Regions from separate parts of the Halomonas sp. LS-001 genome, predicted to be linked through region 2. Evidence: predicted binding sites of a transcription regulator. Region 2 holds the regulator's gene; each other region holds the start of a gene.
What was found. The regulator PhoB, encoded in region 2, activates phosphate uptake and scavenging genes when phosphate is short. The targets are predictions, from matches to a motif close to TGTCATANNNNTGTCANA.
Positions count from the first base shown of each region.

Region 1 (3,282 bases), 460 kb from region 2:
ATGTCACTTTTGCGAATGGCGTTAAACAGGCTGCCCGCCTTGAGGGCTTTGGGTATGCCTGGTGTATACGGCCGATAAAGCAGTTCTGGCCGGTCAACGTCGCCGAGGACCGCCATCATGCGGGTCAGATTGACGGGGCCAGCAACACGATAGAGGTCTTCCTGGTCCAGGTTGAACTGGCGCAACAGGAAGTCGATCAGGTCTTGCGGGCAATTGTCGGCCACTTCCAGGCGAACGCCACTGCCATAACGACGGGCCAGCAGCTCGCCGCGCAATGCTGATGCTAGGTCGGAGACTTCCTCAGGATCGACGGTCATATCAGCATTGCGGGTCAGGCGGAACTGGTAGCAGCCGCGAACCCGCATGCCGGGGAACAGCTCTTCGGCATGGGCGTGGATCATCGATGAGAGAAACACATATTCCGAGTAGCCCTCTTCGCATAGCTCCTTGGGCAGGGCCATCAGGCGCGGCAATGAGCGTGGTGCCGGTAGAATGGCCATGCCGCCAGCGCGGCCAAAGGCATCTTTACCTTCCAGCTCGACTATGAAGTTGAGGCTTTTATTGACCAGCCTTGGAAACGGGTGGGAAGGATCCAGCCCGATGGGGCTGATCACCGGCATGATCTCGTCGTTGAACATTGCCCGCACCCAGGATTTCTGGTCATCGGTCCATTGGCCGCGGCGACGGAAACGCAGGCCCAGCGCTTCCAGTGCAGGTAGCAGGGTGTCATTCAGAATCTGATACTGGCGGGTAATCTGTTCATGGGCGATCTGCGAAATTTCGCTCAGCACCGCCTTGGGTAGGCGGCCATCCGCGCCGGTTGAATCATCACCGAGGGCAATCTGATGCTTCAGGCCAGCGACGCGGATCTCGAAAAACTCATCCATATTGGACGAGAAAATCAGCAGGAACATCAGCCGGTTGAGCAGCGGGTGCGCATCATCCAATGCCTGCTCAAGCACGCGGATATTAAACTGCAGATGGGAAAGTTCGCGGTTGAAATACAGCTGAGTATCATCCAGGTCTGTTTCCAGCTGGTTTTCCCGTGCCTGAACGCCCGTAGGCGTACGGTTGATCCGCAGGGGCGGTGTTTCGCTGTCACCTGCTCCTGTGTCGGCACCTGCCTGACGTTGTTTATCTTCACCGGATGTATCCATCACCGCTCCTGAGTCATCAAAATTATCTTTTTTACTAATACTATTATGGACGAAAAAGATGACAAAGGAGTGTCACTAAAAGGTCATCTTTTTTCCGACATTGAGCAGCGGTGAAACATTGATGTCAGCAAGCGGTCATGTTGACTTCTCAGTTTTGTGCGTTTAGCAGACGAGCGGCGTCCATGGCGAAATAGGTCAGGATGCCGTCGGCACCGGCGCGCTTGAAACACATCAATGACTCAAGAATCACACTGTCGGCGTCTAGCCAGCCGTTATCAAACGCAGCGCGATGCATCGCGTATTCACCGCTGACCTGATAGGCAAAGGTGGGCACCTGAAGCTCGCTTTTGACCCGGCGCACGACATCCAGGTAGGGCATGCCTGGCTTGACCATCACCATGTCAGCGCCTTCGGCAATATCCATGGCCACTTCATGAATGGCTTCATCACTGTTGGCCGGGTCCATCTGATAGGTGCGCTTATCGGCGTTGCCGAGATTCGATGCCGAGCCGACCGCGTCACGAAAGGGGCCATAGTACTTGGACGCGTACTTGGCGCTATACGCCATAATGCGCACGTTATGCAGATGTTCCTGCTCAAGTATCTGGCGGATGGCACCGATACGGCCATCCATCATGTCAGACGGTGCGACCACATCTGCGCCGGCTTCAGCGTGGGAAAGAGCCTGCTTAAGAAGGGTGTCAACCGTGCGGTCATTCTGTACATAGCCTCGCTCATCCAGGATGCCGTCCTGACCGTGGCTGGTGTAAGGGTCAAGCGCCACATCGGTAATAATACCCAGCGCTGGCAGGGCTTCTTTCAGGGCGCGCACACTGCGCTGGACCAGGCCATTAGCGTTGTAAGCTTCTTCTGCCAGCTCACTTTTCTGCTCTGGCCCGATCACAGGGAATAGCGCCAGCGCTGGAATGCCCAGTGCGTAGGCCTCACGAGCCTGCTCAATTAACAGGTCAATGGACAGACGTTCAACGCCGGGCATGGAGGCAACGGCTTCGCGTTGATTGTCACCTTCCAGTACGAAAACCGGCAAAATCAGGTCGCTGGGAGTGAGTGTCGATTCCTGCATCAAGCGACGGGAGAAATCATCGCGGCGCATGCGGCGCATCCGGGTGGCAGGGAAGTGACGGGGAGCAGGTGTGTTCAACGGCTTTCTCCAGACAATCGCGTAAGTGGGTGCCCGATAGGCGTCGTGTGAGTATATCAGTCTTGCTCAGTAGCGAAAGCAGGCTTGTGGCTGACATATAAACTGCCTAGAGTGAAGGGCTGTTTATTTGGCTCTTCATGAGGATGGAACTATGACCAAGCAGGTAGCGGTGATATTAGCAGGGTGCGGTGTGTATGACGGCTCTGAAATTTATGAAACCACATTGACCTTATTGCGACTGGATCAACTGGGCATTGGTTATCACTGTTTCGCGCCGGATATGGCTCAACATCACGTGATCAATCATATCACCCAGGATGAGGTCGAAGGCAGCACGCGCAATGTACTGGAAGAGTCAGCCCGGCTGGCACGAGGAGACATCAGCCCCTTAGACGAGCTGGATGCTGGTGAATTTGATGCGGTGATTGTCCCGGGCGGCTTCGGGGTGGCGAAAAACCTGTCGGATTTTGCCCTTAAAGGTGACGATATGCAGGTGCTGGAGCCGCTTAAAGAGGCGTTGCAAGCGTTCCGGGAAGACGCTAAGCCGATAGGTTTGATGTGCATTTCCCCCGTGATGGTACCGCGCCTGCTGGGAGAAGGTGTCGCTGTAACGGTCGGGCATGACCCCGGCGTTGCAGGGGCGATCAGTGCGATGGGCGGCCTTCACCGCAGCTGCGGTGTCGAAGATATCGTCGTGGATTTTGAAAACCGTGTCGTGACCACACCGGCCTACATGCTTGCGACCCGCATCAGTGAAGCGGCCACCGGTATTTTCAAACTGGTCGAGCGGATTGACGACATGATGGGCTGATTAGCCACGCTATTTATTAAAAACATGTCCTCACCAACGCTTGTCTTCACCAAAACTTGTTTTCACTAGGGTCTGTTGACGTTTCATCGCGAACCGCGTTGCCGCATCAAAATGTGCCAGACAAGGCGCGGAACGCCGTTAAGGGTGGTTCC
Region 1 is NZ_CM129816.1:3,271,529-3,274,810, reverse strand. It holds gene ppk1 (polyphosphate kinase 1) at 1-1,157, opposite strand, end outside; gene hemB (porphobilinogen synthase) at 1,306-2,319, opposite strand; gene elbB (isoprenoid biosynthesis glyoxalase ElbB) at 2,471-3,130, shown strand.
Region 1: a site for PhoB is predicted at 1,228-1,245, ahead of ppk1 (polyphosphate kinase 1). Genes of this name have one in related genera too.

Region 2 (3,282 bases):
TGGTAAATGATTACGCTGACCGCCATTTCGATGGTCATGTGAAACGCACGAAAAACCGTCCGCTGGCGAATGGGCGAATCAGTGAGCGTGAAGCCCAATGGCTGTTTGTCGGCCTGGTTGCAGTGGCCTTTGTGCTGGTGCTGTTCACCAACCTGTTCACTATTCTGCTGTCGTTGGGCGGTGTGGTGCTGGCGTTTATCTATCCGTTCATGAAGCGCTATACGCATTTCCCCCAGGTGGTATTGGGGGCGGCATTTTCCTGGGCAATTCCCATGGCCTGTGGCGCCGTGCTGGGTTATGTGCCGCTGGAAGGCTGGCTGCTGTTTGGCGCTAATCTGCTGTGGACAGTGGCCTATGACACCGAATATGCCATGGTAGATCGCGACGATGATCTGAAAATCGGCATTAAATCCACGGCGGTCCTGTTCGGGCAGGCGGATCGTCTGATGATTGGCCTGCTTCAGATAGCCACACTCGGGCTTCTGGCGGCGGTAGGCTGGCGCTTAGCGTTGGGAGGTTTCTTCTGGCTGGGACTCGTCGCCATGGCCGCCACCTTTGTCCATCAGCAGGTGTTGATTCGTGGCCGTGAGCGCGACGCCTGCTTTCAGGCGTTTCTCAATAATCACTGGTCAGGGCTGTTGATATTTGCCGGTATTGCTTTGAGTCTGTGGCCATCAGCCGCTTAAAACAGGCCGTGATGTGGGCTTTGTCACGTAAATGTCATCAAGTCATGGTGTGATCGTCATGGAAATGTCTTGTTCAACACCTTGAGGCTTTGGAATGACCGCCAAGACCGTTTTGATTGTCGATGATGAAGCGCCGATTCGTGAAATGATCGCGGTGGCGCTGGAAATGGCTGACTATCGTGTGCTTGAAGCGGACAACGCCCAGGATGCGCATGCCATGGTGGTGGATCACCAGCCGGACCTGCTGCTGCTTGACTGGATGATGCCCGGCACCAGCGGTATAGAGTTGGCACGGCGGCTGAAACGTGAGGAAACCACGTCGGATCTCCCGATCATCATGCTGACCGCGAAAGGCGAGGAAGATAACAAGATTCAGGGGCTGGAAGCGGGGGCTGACGATTACATCACCAAGCCCTTTTCGCCCCGCGAGCTTGTTGCTCGTCTGAAAGCGGTTTTGCGTCGTACCACACCGCGCGGCGTCGAAGATCCGATTGAAATTGACGGTCTGCTTCTGGATCCGGTGGGGCATCGGGTCAGTGCCTATGGCAAGGCGGTTGACATGGGGCCTACCGAGTACCGTCTGCTACAGTTTTTCATGACCCACCAGGAACGGGCTTATACCCGTAGCCAGCTGCTGGATCAGGTCTGGGGAGGTAATGTGTACGTTGAGGAGCGCACCGTTGATGTGCATATCCGCCGTTTACGCAAGGCGCTGATCGATCATCATCATTTGATCCAGACAGTGCGTGGAACGGGCTATCGCTTCTCCGCTCGGGGGTAATTGTGCGTCTGTGGAGCGGTGAAGTATGGCGTTTACTCTGGCTATGTGCGCTGGGCACCGTTCTGGGTGCCATTGCGGGCAGTGCTGGCTTGGGTCTGGCATTTGGTCTGGCTTGCTGTCTTGGTTACCATCTCACTCAGTTACGTGCTCTGTACCGCTGGCTGACTCGCCACCCTCACGATGAGCCGCCAGCAGCCCCTGGCTTATGGGGCGAGCTGTTTGATCGCCTTTACCGTTACCAGAAAAGCCAGCGCATTACCCAGAACCGTTTGCGCGCCACCCTTGGGCGAATTCAGGAATCCTCGGAAGCCATGCGTGATAGCGTGGTGATGCTTGACCGTCACGGCGATCTTGAGTGGTGGAACAGCGCCGCCGGCCAGATGCTGGGTCTGAAGACGGCCCAGGATCGTGGCCAGCATATTACCAACCTCCTGCGCGACCCGCGTTTTATCAGCTACTTCAATGCCAAGCAATATGGTGAACCCTTGACGCTGACGTCTCCCATTGATGAGCGACGCATTCTGCAGTATCAGATCACCCTTTATGGTGATGATGAACGGTTGGTCATGGCACGTGATATTACCCGGCTTCACCGCCTGGAGCAGATGCGCCGTGATTTTGTCGCCAATGTGTCCCACGAGTTACGTACACCTCTCACCGTGCTGGCGGGCTATCTGGAAACCTATGCGGATCTGGCCGACCAGCTGCCGCCTCGCCTCGCCCGTAGTATCGGTCAGATGGAGGCGCAGACCACCCGCATGCAGAATCTGGTCAATGACCTCTTGTTGCTCTCACGTCTGGAAATTGACCAGGGTGGCGATGACCATTGCCCGATTGATCTGGCGCTGCTATTGAGAAAGGTCAGAGATGATGCCCTTGCGCTCTCCAAAGGCCAGCACGATATCTCTGTCACGATCGCAAGCGATGCGCAGTTGATTGGCAGCGAACAGGAGCTGCGCAGCGCCGTTTCCAATCTGGTGTTTAATGCCGTGCGTTACACGCCAGCGGGCAGCGATATTGCCCTGAGCTGGACGCTCGGTGAACAGGGGGCCTGCATTGCGGTGGAAGATAACGGGGATGGCATTGATCCGGTACATATCCCGCGCCTGACAGAGCGTTTCTACCGGGTCGATAAAGGGCGGAGTACCGCGACGGGCGGCACAGGGCTGGGGCTTGCGATCGTCAAACACGTACTGCTGCGTCACGATGGCAAGCTAACCATTGATTCGCGCCCGGGGGAAGGTGCGCGGTTTTCCTGCCACTTTCCCACGGCAAGGCTGGTGGTGCCGGTCACTGAAGAAGTGACCAGCGAGACGTAAACCAGACGTTCAGCGATCAGCCGAGGCTTGTCGCGGTTGGCGATAATGCGCATCCCACATCAGTACTGCCCCCGCCACGGCGCCTGGCAGCAGGAACAGGTTAGCCAGCGGTATCAGCGTTAATACCATCACCAGCCCCCCATAACTTAGGCTATGCCACCAACGCCCTGAAAGACGCGAACGCATGTCGGCAAAGCTGACCTTGTTATTATCCATCGGATAATCCAGGTAGGTGATGGCCATCATCCAGGCAGAAAATACTCCCCATAGAATCGGTGCCAGAAGATTTAATACAGGTATCCAGCTGATCACAAACAGCACTGCCACCCGTGGCAGAAGGTATCCCAGCTTGATCATTTCACGCTTGAGGGTATCCACTGCGGTGCGGGTCAGGCCGCGGTCATCGATGGGTTCCTTTCCGGTGGCCTTGACTTCCACTTTGGCGGCCAGAAAACCGTAAAAAGGGGCCGCAATCAGGTGAGTGACCAGCGTAAAG
Region 2 is NZ_CM129816.1:3,728,303-3,731,584, reverse strand. It holds gene ubiA (4-hydroxybenzoate octaprenyltransferase) at 1-686, shown strand, start outside; gene phoB (phosphate regulon transcriptional regulator PhoB) at 781-1,467, shown strand; gene phoR (phosphate regulon sensor histidine kinase PhoR) at 1,470-2,786, shown strand; gene cysZ (sulfate transporter CysZ) at 2,796-3,282, opposite strand, start outside.

Region 3 (3,282 bases), 890 kb from region 2:
AAAGGGCCGACGGCGTTTGCCACATCGTTGGACCCGTGGGCAAAAGCCATGGCACAGGCGGTGAAAATCATCAGCACCCCAAAGGCACGCTCAACGTTAGCGTAGCCAAAATGGTCTTCACTGCTTTTTACGTAGACCACCCGGCGCTCCATTAAAACGCCAATCCCGGTGAGCAACAGACCAAACAGGATTGATATCACCAGACTTTGCGAAAACGTCAGCGACAGGCCAACGTGTTTGAGCCCTTTGGTCATGGTCACCATCGTGACCACAAAGCCGACCAGGAACACATAGGCAGGCAGATAACGTTTGGCGGCAGCCAGCGGGTTCTGCGCTTCAAACACCAGGTGGTGAATGGATTTGAACAGCACAAACCCGACGGTTCCCGCCAGCAGCGGTGAGACAACCCAGCTGGCCGCGATGGTACCCACGGCACTCCAGTCAACTGTCGCAGCGCCCAGGCCTGCTACCGCAAAACCGACAATCGCACCGACAATCGAGTGGGTCGTGGAGACTGGCCAGCCTTTCATGGACGCAATCATCAGCCAGGTACCCGCTGCCAGTAACGCCGATAACATGCCATAAACCAGCAGCTGTGGGTCATCCTCCAGTAACGTCGGGTCGATGATTCCTTTGCGGATGGTATTGGTGACTTCACCACCGGCGAGCCAGGCCCCGAGAAACTCAAACACCACGGCAATCAGGATCGCCTGCTTGATGGTAATAGCGCGGGAGCCTACCGAGGTGCCCATGGCATTGGCCACATCGTTAGCACCCACCCCCCAGGCCATGAAAAAGCCGAAAACGCAGGCAAGGATGATGAACACCTCGCCGTGCTGTGCAATGATCTGCATGTTACCCCCTAGCGAGCTGTCAGGATTTGTAAGCGGCTACCGACGCGTTCGGCGCGGTCGGACAACTCACCCACCCAATCGATGATCTGATAAAGAAAAATCACATCAATCGGCGGCATCTCGGTTTCCAGTTCGAACAACAAACGGCGAATGGCAACCTGCTGGCTGTCTGCCTGGTTTTCGAGGGTATGCAGTTCACGAATCATGTTTTGCATCACATCCGACACATTACGGCCAAAGCCGGATTCAAGCAGTTCCTTGAGCTCTTCAAGCGCCTGGCGTGCCTGAGCCACGCAGGCCACACTGGTACGCATATATAGCCGCATGTTTTCGGCCAGCGCGTCAGGCACACACATTTTTCGACCCAGCATGATGCCGGTAATATCGCGTACCTTGTTGGCAATCTTGTCCTGCACGCTGATCAAATCAAGCAGATCAGAGCGCGAGACGGGCAAAAACATGGTGCTGGGAAGGTTCAGACGTAATTCGGTTTTTAGCACGTCTGCCTCATGCTCCAGACGCGTAACGTCTTCACGCAGCCGGGCGGCAGCTTCCCAGTCGCCTTCAAGGGTGGCTTCAAAGAACGGGAGCAGAAGCTCTGCGCACTCATGGGATTTGACGATATGTGCCAGAAGCGGCTGGAATGGCGATCGGCCAAACATTGCAGAAAAAGGGTTGGGGGTAACCATAAAGCCTTTTAGCCTGTTTTCGGTGAGCCGGAAAACTGAATTCATACAACAAGCGCCGCAGTATAAAGTTTGGTCGCCGTTTCGTCACAAAAAGTTCACATTGTCATATAAATTTAATTTTAAGTTCATCAAAAAAGGTGGCAACTGTCATGGTTGAACAGAATCACGCCGAAAACTCACCACAGGAAATCGAGCTGAAACTGGCGATTCCTGAGGCTTCCATACCACAGCTCAAGCACCACGCCCTGCTTGCCAACCAGAAGGCAGAACGGCACACGCTGACGAACACATATTTTGATACTCCTGAGGGATTACTGGCTAACGCACGCATTGCGTTGCGCCTGCGCCGTGACGATAACCAGATTTTACAAACGGTAAAAACCGCTGGGCAGGGTGGCGGCGGTTTATCTACCCGTGGCGAATGGGAGTGGGCATTACCGCAGTTCGAGCTGGACATTGCGGGCCTGACAAAGCTTCCCCCTTTTGCTGAGTTGGATCACGATCTGCTAACCACACTCGCTCCCAAGCTGGAGACCAATTTCACCCGTACACGCTGGGAGATCGAGCAGGCAGGCAGTTTGATCGAGCTGGTGCTGGATGAAGGCGAGATAGTGAGCGGCCAGTATACGGCGCCGATTCGGGAAGTTGAGCTGGAATTAAAAAGCGGCCAGGCGGACACACTGTGGGACGTCGCCACGCTGATTGCCCAGACAGTGCCCCTACGCCCCTCGGATAGCAGCAAGGCGGTACGCGGCGAGTGGCTGGCCGAGCAGCGCTGGCATCTACCTGAAGCCAGCTCTCCAGGCGCCCTGCTACATCGTGCAACCGTCGCCCTGGATGCCTTTCATGATAGCCAGCAGGCGAGCTATCTTGATAACGCACGGGATACGCTGCAGGCGTTAGCCGACCACTCAAACCTCGACGAGAAAATGCATTTTCTGGCCAGTCAACTGCTCACCGGTCTGAGTGACCACGGCCAGCCTGACAGCGCTTATGGTGTTAGTGCCCTGACACTTGCCCGTCGTTTTGCTGAGCCAAGTGCATTAAGCTAGCGAATAACTTCCCTACGCCTTCTGTTTGCCAAGGACGATGCCATGCACCTAAGCCCAGCTTCCGAAGGTCTGCGAACACGCCTTTTTCACGTCATTTTCGAATCCGATACGCCCGGTGCCAAAGCCTTTGATATCGCGCTGATCATTGCCATTCTGATCAGTGTGGCCGCCCTACTGCTGGATAGCGTCGAAGATTATCATCAACGCTTTGGCCACGTCTTTCGAGCAATTGAATGGATATTCACGCTGCTGTTCACGCTTGAACTGGCCATACGTATTTACTGCCTGGAGCGCCCCTGGCTGTATCTGAAAAGCTTTTATGGGGTTGTCGACCTTCTTGCCATTCTGCCCGCCTGGCTGGCGTTGCTGATACCCGGCGCCCATGGGTTGGTCATGATCCGGGTGCTACGTGCCTTACGGATATTCCGCATTCTCAGGCTGATGGAGTTTGTTGGTGAAGGGCGCGTACTCATGGAGGCGCTAAGAAGAAGTCTGCGACAGATTTTTCTGTTCTTCTTCAGCATTCTGATGGTGGTGATGTTATTTGCCGCCCTGATGTACGCCATCGAGTCTCCCGAGGCGGGTTTTACCAGTATCCCAATGTCGATTTACTGGGCAATCGTCAGCATGACTACCGTGGGCTATGGCGACATCGTGCCCATGACGCCGTTAGGTAAATCGATTACG
Region 3 is NZ_CM129816.1:2,836,091-2,839,372, forward strand. It holds gene ACU6TU_RS12765 (inorganic phosphate transporter) at 1-854, opposite strand, end outside; gene ACU6TU_RS12770 (TIGR00153 family protein) at 863-1,543, opposite strand; gene ACU6TU_RS12775 (CYTH domain-containing protein) at 1,693-2,595, shown strand; gene ACU6TU_RS12780 (ion transporter) at 2,638-3,282, shown strand, end outside.
Region 3: a site for PhoB is predicted at 1,645-1,662, ahead of ACU6TU_RS12775 (CYTH domain-containing protein). Genes of this name have one in related genera too.